Regions from separate parts of the Clostridium sp. 1001283B150225_161107_B6 genome, predicted to be linked through region 1. Evidence: riboswitches for the same ligand, from Rfam matches in the RefSeq annotation. Region 1 holds a riboswitch; the other holds the start of a gene.
What was found. A riboswitch is a leader RNA that binds a small molecule or an ion and turns the genes downstream of it on or off. The one in region 1 is predicted to bind FMN.

Region 2: another riboswitch for FMN. It lies ahead of I2H39_RS27370 (ECF transporter S component); the one in region 1 lies ahead of ribD (bifunctional diaminohydroxyphosphoribosylaminopyrimidine deaminase/5-amino-6-(5-phosphoribosylamino)uracil reductase RibD).

The regions. Positions count from the first base shown of each region.
Region 1 covers NZ_JADNMD010000006.1:139,520-144,806, forward strand. Annotated here, with positions in the region: gene I2H39_RS15645 (peptidoglycan-binding domain-containing protein) at 1-143, opposite strand, end outside; gene I2H39_RS15650 (cytidylate kinase-like family protein) at 279-914, opposite strand; FMN riboswitch at 1,137-1,251, shown strand; gene ribD (bifunctional diaminohydroxyphosphoribosylaminopyrimidine deaminase/5-amino-6-(5-phosphoribosylamino)uracil reductase RibD) at 1,512-2,615, shown strand; gene I2H39_RS15660 (riboflavin synthase) at 2,597-3,277, shown strand; gene I2H39_RS15665 (bifunctional 3,4-dihydroxy-2-butanone-4-phosphate synthase/GTP cyclohydrolase II) at 3,372-4,571, shown strand; gene ribE (6,7-dimethyl-8-ribityllumazine synthase) at 4,654-5,181, shown strand; gene I2H39_RS15675 (response regulator) at 5,190-5,287, opposite strand, start outside.
Region 2 covers NZ_JADNMD010000018.1:119,628-124,914, forward strand. Annotated here, with positions in the region: gene I2H39_RS27355 (MATE family efflux transporter) at 1-1,205, shown strand, start outside; gene I2H39_RS27360 (iron-containing alcohol dehydrogenase) at 1,275-2,459, shown strand; gene I2H39_RS27365 (nitroreductase family protein) at 2,523-3,113, shown strand; FMN riboswitch at 3,203-3,321, shown strand; gene I2H39_RS27370 (ECF transporter S component) at 3,459-4,085, shown strand; gene I2H39_RS27375 (AraC family transcriptional regulator) at 4,113-5,003, opposite strand; gene I2H39_RS27380 (AraC family transcriptional regulator) at 5,077-5,287, opposite strand, start outside.

The DNA of each region.
Region 1 (5,287 bases):
GTAGTCAGCTGCTCCACTGTGCGGTCCGGTTCTCCTTTATAGCTGATGGTGACCCTGGCGTTCTGTATGGGAAAATTGTTCTGTATGTTGATTACGTTAATCTGCAGCAGTCCACTGGATGTCCGTTCTGGATTGGTTGCCATGTAATACCTCGCAATTTCTTTTCATTACCTAAATATAATACTGACCATCCTATTATATGCATACATTTTCAATCATGCTCTAAACCGGAAACGCACAGAAAGAGAGCAGGCATCAGCCTGCTCCCTTACAGCTCATTACAGTTCATACTCCTTAATCCGCAAATAAGCCCGTATAGCCTCCATGGCCCCCTCTGTTCCCAGGGATGCCGTATTCAGCATCAGGTCATAATTCTCCACATTCTCCCAGTCCCGGCCCGTATAGTACCGGTGGTAATCCCTTCGTTCCCTGTCAATGCGCTTGATGTTCTTCCTGATATCCTTAGGCTCATAATACCCCAATTCACTGATTCGCTTTTCCCGGTATTCCATGTCCGCATACAGGAATACCCTTACCAGCCCTTCCGTGCCCTCCAGCACATAATCAGCGCAGCGTCCCATGATGACGCAGCTCTCCTCCGCTGCCAGCTTGCGTATGACTTCAGACTGGAACCGGAACAGATTGTCCGCCGACACCAGGTCGGAACCAAAGGAAGGGCTCCCCTTTTCCGGAGTCAGGCTCTTGACAATCTTATACAGGAGCTTGTTACCTGCCTTCTCATCTGCCAGATAATAATAGCTCTCCTTGATGCCGCTCTGGTCTGAATTCATACGCAGGATATTCTTGTCATAGAAATGGATTCCCAGTTCCTTGGCCAGCCTGGAGCCGATTTCACTGCCGCCGCTGCCGTACTGTCTGCCAATGGTCACAATGAGTTTCTTTCCTTCCTTCATACGCCCATCCTCCTGTTCTGACAGCGCAGGCTCACGCCTGCTTCCATGGTTTGCTTTCATGGTTTTATTATATCACAATGCGTTCTAACATTTAACAGTTATTCCTGGTTTTTCCCAAGTTTGCCCTCCATCATTTTCCGGAAAACTCCAAATCCATGCATCCATGACGAAAATCCTTCTTGACATACCGCCATACAGTGTTTATAATAACACTCAATTGAATCATATCTTCAGGGCAGGGTGCAATTCCCTACCGGTGGTACAGCCCACGAGCCGCAAGGCATGATTCGGTGAAACTCCGAAGCCGACAGTACAGTCTGGATGAAAGAAGATAAAAGAATGGCATGGATGCGTTTACCCGCTTCCCATGGCTGACCGACAGTGCCCTGGAATGACTATCATTCCAGGGCTTTTGTGTGTCTCCCATGTTCCCTATATCTTTTTTGCAGGCACATAATCCTGTGCCGGCGGCTTCACATGTTCTGCCTTGAACGATACGGTTCAAGGCATTTTTTATTGCAGGATTCACGGCAATCAACCAGGGACGGACCATGGCAGCCCCATGCAGGTCCCGTATTATGTAAAGGAGGCGCTGTATTGAACGATACTGATTACATGTCCATGGCACTGAAACTGGCGGAAAAGGGCCGCGCAGGAGTCAGCCCCAATCCAATGGCAGGGGCTGTCATTGTGAAGGAGGGCCGCATCATCGGGCAGGGCTGCCATCTTTTTTTCGGCGGTCCCCACGCTGAACGGAACGCCCTGGCATCCCTGACCGAATCTCCCAGGGGAGCCACCCTGTATGTAACCTTAGAGCCCTGCTGTCACCACGGCAAGACCCCTCCCTGCACGGACGCCATCGTGAAAAGCGGCATCCGGCGGGTTGTGATTGGTACAAAGGACCCCAATCCCATGGTATCCGGCAAGGGCGCAGAAATTTTAATAAGCCATGGCATAGAGGTAACAGAAGGCGTGCTGGAAGAGGCGTGCAGGGAAATCAATCATGTATTCTTCCACTATATAAAGACCGGACGCCCTTTTGTGGTCATGAAATATGCCATGACGCTGGACGGCAAGACAGCCACCTGCGCCGGACATTCCCGGTGGATTACCGGAGAGCGCTCACGCCGCAGGGTCCATGAGGACAGAAACAGGTATTCCGCTGTCATGTGCGGGGTGGGAACCATACTGGCCGATGATTCCCTCCTTACCTGCCGCCTCCCGGATACCAGGAATCCGGTCCGGATTATCTGTGATTCACGGCTTCGCACGCCGCCGGACTCCCAGGTTGCCGCTACCTGTTCCCAGGCCAGGACCATACTGGCTACCTGCTGTGCTGACAGGAAGGCATGGCTTCCCTATGAGGAAAAGGGCTGTGAAATCCTCCTCCTTCCGTCCAGGGAGGGGCACACGGACCTGAATGCGCTGACAGAACATCTGGGGCGGATGGGCATTGACAGCATATTGTTGGAAGGCGGGGCCTCCCTCAGCTGGTCCGCCCTTTCCCAGGGAATTGTAAACAGGGTCCAGGCCTACATTTCCCCAAAACTCTTTGGGGGCGCATCCGCCAAAACACCGGTGGGCGGCAGCGGCGTACAATTTCCATACCAGGGCTTCACCCTGGGAAAGACCAGAATCACGGCTTTGGATGAAGATATTCTCATAGAAGGGGAGGTTAGGCCATGTTCACAGGAATCATAGAAGAAACCGGAATTCTGCTGTCTGTTCAGGGGGGTGCATCCGGTTCCCGCCTGGTCATCAAGGCCGGCAGGATTCTGGAGGATATAAAAAAAGGGGACAGCATTGCTGTCAACGGCGTCTGCCTTACGGCCTCTTCCTTTGACTCCGGCTGTTTTTCCGCGGATGTGATGCCCGAAACCCTGAATCGTTCCAGCCTGGGACAGCTGCCCCTTAAAAGCCTCCTTAACCTGGAGAGGGCCATGATGGCCGGCGGCAGGTTCGGCGGACATATTGTAACCGGCCATATTGACGGCACCGGGACCATTACCAGTATTAGGCGCGACGGCAATGCCCTTTGGTATACCATCTGCTGCGCCCCGTCTATCCTGCGTCTTATCATTGAAAAGGGCTCCATCGCCATAGACGGCGTCAGCCTTACGGTTGCCCGGGTACGGGAACGGGATTTCAGCGTATCCCTGATTCCGCATACAGCCTCCCGCACCACCCTTGGCTCCCTGAAACCCGGCTGCAGGGTCAACCTGGAAAATGACTGCGTGGGGAAATACATTGAAACCCTGATAAAAATGCCTCCCCCTTCCCAAAACACGGCAGAACCGGACACTGCACACAGGAATACAGGCGCCAAAATCACACCGGAATTACTGAAACAATACGGCTTTTAAGAAGTACCGGAACAGGAAAACAGAACGCAGGACAACCGGATTGTCCCTGTTAAAAACAAGAGGAGAACTAACAACCATGGAAGAACTCAATGCCATAAAAGGATTCAACACCATAGAAGAAGTGCTGGAGGACCTGCGCCAGGGTAAAATCGTACTGGTAACAGACGATGAAGACAGGGAAAACGAAGGCGACTTTATCTGCGCCGCCCAGTACGCCACCACGGAAAACGTGAATTTCATGGCCGTACACGGCAGGGGCCTTATCTGTATGCCCATGAGCATGGAGCTGTGCAGAGAGCTTAAATTCCCCCAGATGGTATCCCACAATTCCGATAACCATGAAACAGCCTTTACCGTGTCCATTGACCATGTCAGCACCACCACCGGCATTTCCGCAGCCGAACGGGGCGTGACAGCCAGGCAGTGCGCCAGTGCCCAGGCCCGCCCTGAAGATTTCCGGCGGCCGGGCCACATGTTTCCTCTGACAGCCCGCAAAAACGGTGTGCTGGAACGGAACGGCCATACCGAAGCCACCGTTGACCTGATGCGCCTGGCCGGTCTCAGGGAATGCGGGCTTTGCTGTGAAATCATGAAGGAGGACGGAACCATGATGCGCATGCCCCAGCTCCTTCAATGCGCCGTGCAATGGAATATGAAAATCACCACCATCAAGGCATTGCAGGACTACCGCAAGCAGCACGACAAGCTGGTGGAATGCGCGGCCGTGACCCGTATGCCCACCCGTTACGGCACCTTTAAGGCTTACGGCTACCGGAATCTGCTGAATGGTGAACATCATGTGGCCTTAGTAAAAGGAGAGATTGGGGACGGACAGGACCTGTTGTGCCGTGTCCACTCGGAATGCCTGACCGGCGATGCCTTTGGCTCCCTGCGCTGCGACTGCGGACAGCAGTTTGCAGCCGCCATGTCCCGGATTGAACAGGAAGGCAGGGGCGTGCTTCTCTACATGCGCCAGGAGGGAAGGGGCATCGGCCTTCTCAATAAACTCCGGGCCTATGAACTCCAGGACCAGGGCATGGATACCCTGGACGCCAACCTGGCTCTGGGATTTCCGGGGGATTTGCGGGAATATTTCATAGGCGCCCAGATATTAAGGGACCTGGGTGCCAGAACACTGCGGCTGCTGACCAACAACCCGGATAAGGTATACCAGCTCTCCGGCTTTGGCCTGGATATCAGAGAACGTGTTCCCATCCGGATGGCCCCCACGGACCACGACCTATTCTATTTGAAGACAAAGGAACAGCGCATGGGGCATTTCATGCATTATTAAAATATAAAATAAAAGTGTATCACTATGATGCACCACCGTTTAAACAGCCAGTTATCACAGACACAGAAAAGGAGAATCCGCAATGTATATATTAGAAGGAAAGCTTGTTCCAAAAAAAATAAGGGTAGGCATTGTTGCCTCCCGTTTCAACGAATTCATCACCTCAAAGCTCCTGTCCGGGGCCCTGGACTGTCTGACCCGCCATGAGGTGCCGGAGGACAATATCACAGTTGCCTGGGTTCCGGGCGCCTTTGAGATTCCGCTCATTGCCTCCCGTATGGCTGCCAGCGGGCGCTGCGACGCCGTCATATGTCTGGGCGCCGTCATCCGGGGCAGCACCAGCCATTACGACTATGTGTGCAGTGAGGTTTCCAAGGGCATTGCCCAGACCTCCCTTGCCACAGGAGTCCCGGTCATGTTCGGTGTGCTGACCACGGAGAACATTGAGCAGGCCATTGAACGGGCCGGGACAAAAGCAGGCAACAAGGGCTATGACTGCGCTGCGGGAGCCATTGAGATGGTGAATCTGATACATGAAATTGACGGGGAGACGGCCGGCAGCAGCCTGTCCGGCACCTCTCCTGTTCAGGATGGACCTAACCGCCCATAATCCCACTTTTATAAATGCTTTTTCAGCTCATCCAGCACTGCCTCCATATCCAGAGGCTTTACCAGATATCCATTCATCCCTGCCTCAAATGCCCTGGCCTTATCCT
Region 2 (5,287 bases), on a different contig from region 1:
TTATTATCAATTCCATCTGTACTGGCGTGACCATGGGGGGAACAGTTCTGGCAGCCAGGTGCAAGGGCGCAGGGGACAGACAGGGACAGAGGGAAACCATAGGCACCCTGTTTTCCCTGTCGGCCGGGGCTGCAGTGCTGGTGACACTGGCAGGGCTGGCCGTCTATCCCCCTGTATTCAGACTGCTGGGCGTGCCGGAGGCCGCCATGAAGGATGCCTGTGACTATATGTTTATCATTTGCTGCGGGACCATCTGCGTCTTTGGCTACAATGCTGTATGCGCCGTCATGCGGGGCATGGGGGATTCCCGGAGCCCCCTGTATTTTGTCCTGGTGGCAACGGCGGTGAACATCATACTGGACATCCTGCTGGTGGGGGTATGGGGGATGGGGACAAAGGGCGCTGCCTATGCCACTGTTTTCTCCCAGGGCCTGTCCTTTGCGGTTTCCGTGGTTCATCTGCGGAGGCGGGATTTTGTCTTTGATTTCAGGCGGAGGAGCTTTGCTGTAAAATGGGACAGGCTGGTATCCATTCTGTCAGTGGGGCTGCCGTCCGCCGTACAGATGGTGGTGGTCAATCTCTCCTATCTGCTGATAACCGGTATGTTCAATGCCCATGGCATGGAGGTGGCTGCCGCTGCGGGAATCGGACTCAAAGTCAATACCTTTGCAGGCATGCCCTGCTGGGCTGTGGGGCAGGCTGTGACAGCCATGACGGGCCAGAACATGGGGGCAGGTGAGACGGGACGCGTAAGGGAGACAGTGAGGACAGGGCTGGCGATTAATCTGGCGGTTACGCTGTGCGCGGTCCTGGCAGTCCAGGTATATGCGGTCCCCATCCTGTCCCTGTTTGCGCCTTCTGACCAGGCTGTGGTCCAATACGGCGTCCTGTATCTGCGCATCTGCTGCTGTGCCAACAGTCTGGTATATGCGGTCATGTATACCTACGATTCCTTTGCCACCGGCGTGGGAGCTGCCTATGTGGCAATGGCCAACTCCCTGTTTGACTCTGTGGTGGCGCGCCTGGCCCTCAGCTGGCTGCTGGGTTCCCTGATGGGGCTTGGGTTTACGGGAATATGCCTGGGGCAGGCCCTTTCGCCCCTGCTGCCCGCCCTGGCAGGAGCCTGGTATTTCAGGTGGGGAAGATGGGAAAAGAAAATGGGAGAGGCAAAAGAAGGGCAAGGGAAAAACAGACAGCAGATTTAAGTGGAAAAACACCCCTGATTTATGTATAATGAAGACAGCAATAAACGCGGCATGAAGGAGGTTTACATAATGGAGAATTTTGAGTTTTTCACACCCACCAGGATGATATTCGGAAAGGATACCCATCTGCAGGTAGGAAAGATTGTAAAGGAATATGGATTTAAGAAGGTGCTGGTGCATTTCGGCGGGGCCAGCGCTAAGAAGACAGGACTTCTGGATGCGGTTACAGGTGCCCTTGAGGCGGAGGGAATACAGTATGTAACGCTGGGGGGCGTGCAGGCCAATCCCACCCTGGCAAAGGCAAAGGAGGGCATCAGCCTGTGTCTGAGGGAGGGAGTGGACCTGGTGCTGGCTGTTGGAGGAGGAAGCGTGATTGATTCTTCCAAGTGTATAGCAGACGGCGCAGGGAATCCGGATGTGGATGTATGGACCTATTTCCGCCAGGAGGCGGTTCCGGCCAAGGCCCTGCCGGTCGGCGTTATCCTCACCCTGTCTGCATCCGGCAGCGAGATGAGCGCTTCCTGTGTGATTACAAACGAAGAAAATGGCTTTAAGCGGGGTTTTAACAGCTTGACCCACCGCCCCCTGTTTTCCATCTGCAACCCGGAGCTGACCTGCACGGTAAGCAGATACCAGACAGCCTGCGGCACGGTGGACATCATGATGCACACCCTGGAACGGTATTTCAGCAAGACCAGGGACACGAATCTGACGGACCGAATAGCCGAGGCCCTGTTAAAATCCACGGTGGAGGCTGGCAGGATTGCCGATAAGGAGCCGGATAACTATGAGGCCAGGGCCGCCCTTATGTGGGGAGGAAGCCTATCCCATAACGGACTGACAGGGGCAGGAAGGAATTTCTTCATGCAGGTGCACCAGCTGGAGCATGAGCTTTCCGGCATGTACCCCTCCATTGCCCATGGGGCTGGTCTGGCAGCTCTGTGGCCATCCTGGGCCAGGTTTGTGTGTCCTTCCGATGTAAACCGTTTTGCCCAATATGCGGTCCAGGTGTGGAACATAGACATGGATTTTGACTGTCCCATGAACACGGCACTGGCGGGAATCCGGGCCACGGAGGATTTTTACAAGAGTCTGGGTATGCCCTCCTCCCTGAGGGAACTGGGCGTGGAGGAAGAACGCCTGGAAGAGATGGCTTGGAAATGCACCAACATGGGTAAACGCACCCTGCCGGGTATACGGGAACTGGGCAAGGAAGAGATGATGGAAATTTACAGGATGGCCATGGGGGAGTAGGGAGCATGGGCATGCAGTGTCCGCAGGAGTTTGGCATACCAGGAAACAATAAGGAGACAGGGAATGGATGCAATTGACAGCCGCAGAAGCATACGCAGGTTTTCAGACAGGGAGATACCGGAAGAGGTTATCTGTAAAATTATAGAAAGCGGGATAAAGGCCCCGTCAGCCAAGAACAGGCAGCCGTGGAGATTTATGGTTATCCAGGGACAGGCCAAGGCGGACATGCTGAAGGCGTTCCGGGCCGGCATCCAGCGGGAGAAGACAGGCCGGGCGCTGCTGCCGGACAGCAGCAGACACCTGGGAGGCGCGGAGTACACGGTCCGAATCATGGAACAGGCGCCTGTGGTTATATTTGTTTTGAATCCGGAAGGAAAAGGGCTGTTTGCTCCCCTGAACGATGAAGACCGGATTTATGAGCTCTGTAATATCCAGTCTGTCAGCGCTGCCATTGAAAATATGCTTTTGGAAGCAGCGGACATGGGAATCGGCAGTCTGTGGATTTGCGACATATTTTTTGCCTATGAGGAGCTGTGCAGATGGATGGACTGCGGGGATGAGCTGGTGGCGGCCGTGGCCTTTGGCTATGGGGAGGAGTCCCCGTCCTCCCGTCCCCGCAAAGGGCTGGAGGATGTAGTGGTCTGGAAACAGTAAGTCCGAACATTAAGCCTGAAATGCAGAAATTATGGCGCGGCCTATTGCCAAGCGCCTCCATGTGTGCTATGATGCAGCTATAATAAAATAAAGTTCTTCGGGGCAGGGTGTGATTCCCTACCGGCGGTAATAGTCCGCGACCCGCTACGGCGGCTGATTTGGTGCGATTCCAAAACCGACAGTATAGTCTGGATGAGAGAAGAAGATGTGTAAGCGGTAGATGAACAGGCCCCGGATTATTTGCGTATCCGGGGCTTTTATAGTGCACGCATTCCGAAGGACATGTATCGCACGTAAGCAGCCAAAATACGGCTGCCAAGTGCTCATAACTAGGAGGATAGGAAAATGAAACAGAATCGTTTGCTTAGTGTAAGGAATGTAACCGTCATGGCCATGTTTGGCGCTCTGGCGGCAGTGCTTATGATTTTTGAGGTGCCGCTGCCATTTATAGCACCGTCGTTTTACGGCATGGACATCAGCGAGGTGCCGGTGCTGGTGGGAACCTTTGCCCTGGGTCCTGTGGCAGGCGTTGTCATGGAGCTGGTGAAAATTTTGGTGAAGCTGATACTGAAGCCAACCAGTACCGGATTTGTGGGTGAGTTTGCCAATTTCTGCTTTGGATGCTCCCTCGTGCTTCCGGCCGGTATTATCTACAGGCTTAAGAAGACAAAGAAAGGGGCAGTTATGGGAATGGCAGCAGGAACCGTGATTATGACAATCGTGGCAGTGATACTCAATGCAGTTGTCATGCTGCCTTTCTATTCCCACTTTATGCCCCTTGACACCATCATTGCGGCTGGCGCAGCCATTAACCCTGCTATCAGCAACGTATGGACATTCGTAATCCTGGCCGTGGGCCCCTTTAATATACTGAAGGGAGCCATTGTAAGCCTGCTCACCGCCCTGGTTTATAAGAGGGTCAGCGTCATCATCCATTCGGATTCAGGAAGACGGGCGGTTAAGGCTTCTTAAGGACAGACAACAGGCATGTGACGGGTATCAGCCGCGGGAGGGGGCCTGTTTTACCGGAATCATCTCAATATACCCCCTGGCCCCAACCGGTTCCAGCTGAATCCTGGGATTTTCAGGGTCGGGAACCAGGCCGATGACCGACAGGTCGTACCGGTCCATGGCTGTCTGAACCATCTGAATGGCCTGGCAGAAGTCCTCTTCCTCAAAGGGCTCTCCCTGAAACATGAGGTACCTGGCGGCAGGCAGCTCAATTATATCAAAACCCTCAGGCACAGGGCCGCTGTAGTCCGGGGCAACTTCCACACCCTGTACATACAGGGAGGTTCCCTCCGGGCGGTACTGCCTGGGAAGCCAGAGGCATACCGGTTCCCCGCTGATGGACCTGATGCTGGTGAGAAGCCCCCACACGTCACAGCCGGCTTCATTGCAGTAGGTCCAGTAATCCTCTGCGTTTACGCCGCGTTTAAGTATGACTTTGCGGGCTGGTTTTTCAATGACCTGAATAAATACATTTTTAATTTGTTCCATATTCACTGGCTCCTTTTCTATGAATCTGTATTTTACGCCGTAGGGGGTCATCAGATAAAGGGGTACGGGATGTGCGGCGTACTCGCGGGGATTACAGCCAAATTCCCGGTGAAATGCCCTCTGATACCCGTCCACGCTTCCGAATCCCATGTCAAATGCGGCATCAATGATTCTGCAGTCCTCATCCCGCAGCCGCAGGGCGGAACGGGACAGCTTGAGGCGCCGGATATAGTCAGCCGGTGAAAGTCCGGTCAGCTCCTTAAAAAGCCTGGCAGAATACCAGGGAGAAAAATGGGAGGCTTCCGATAAATCAGCCAATGAAATGGCTTCCTGCCAATGGCTCTCTATATAATCCTGCATTCTCTGGACTGCTTCTATCCGCTCTTTCATCTGTATCACCTCCTGCATTTAAGATTATACTGAACCGGGAAAAGGAATTCTCGACTATTCTTGCACAGATTGGCTATAAGATGGGAATCCAGTATTCAATCAGACTCTTTCCGTCCTGCCCTGTTTTTTCCCCGTATTTTGCAAAGTCATACATGGCTTCGCTGTTTAACCGGCAGGTGGATTGGGGAAACCACACTTTATAGATGTATTCAGCCACAGGCTGCAGGCTGTCCTCACACCGTCCCCTGAAGCAGAACACAATATATCGGGAGGCGGGAAGCACC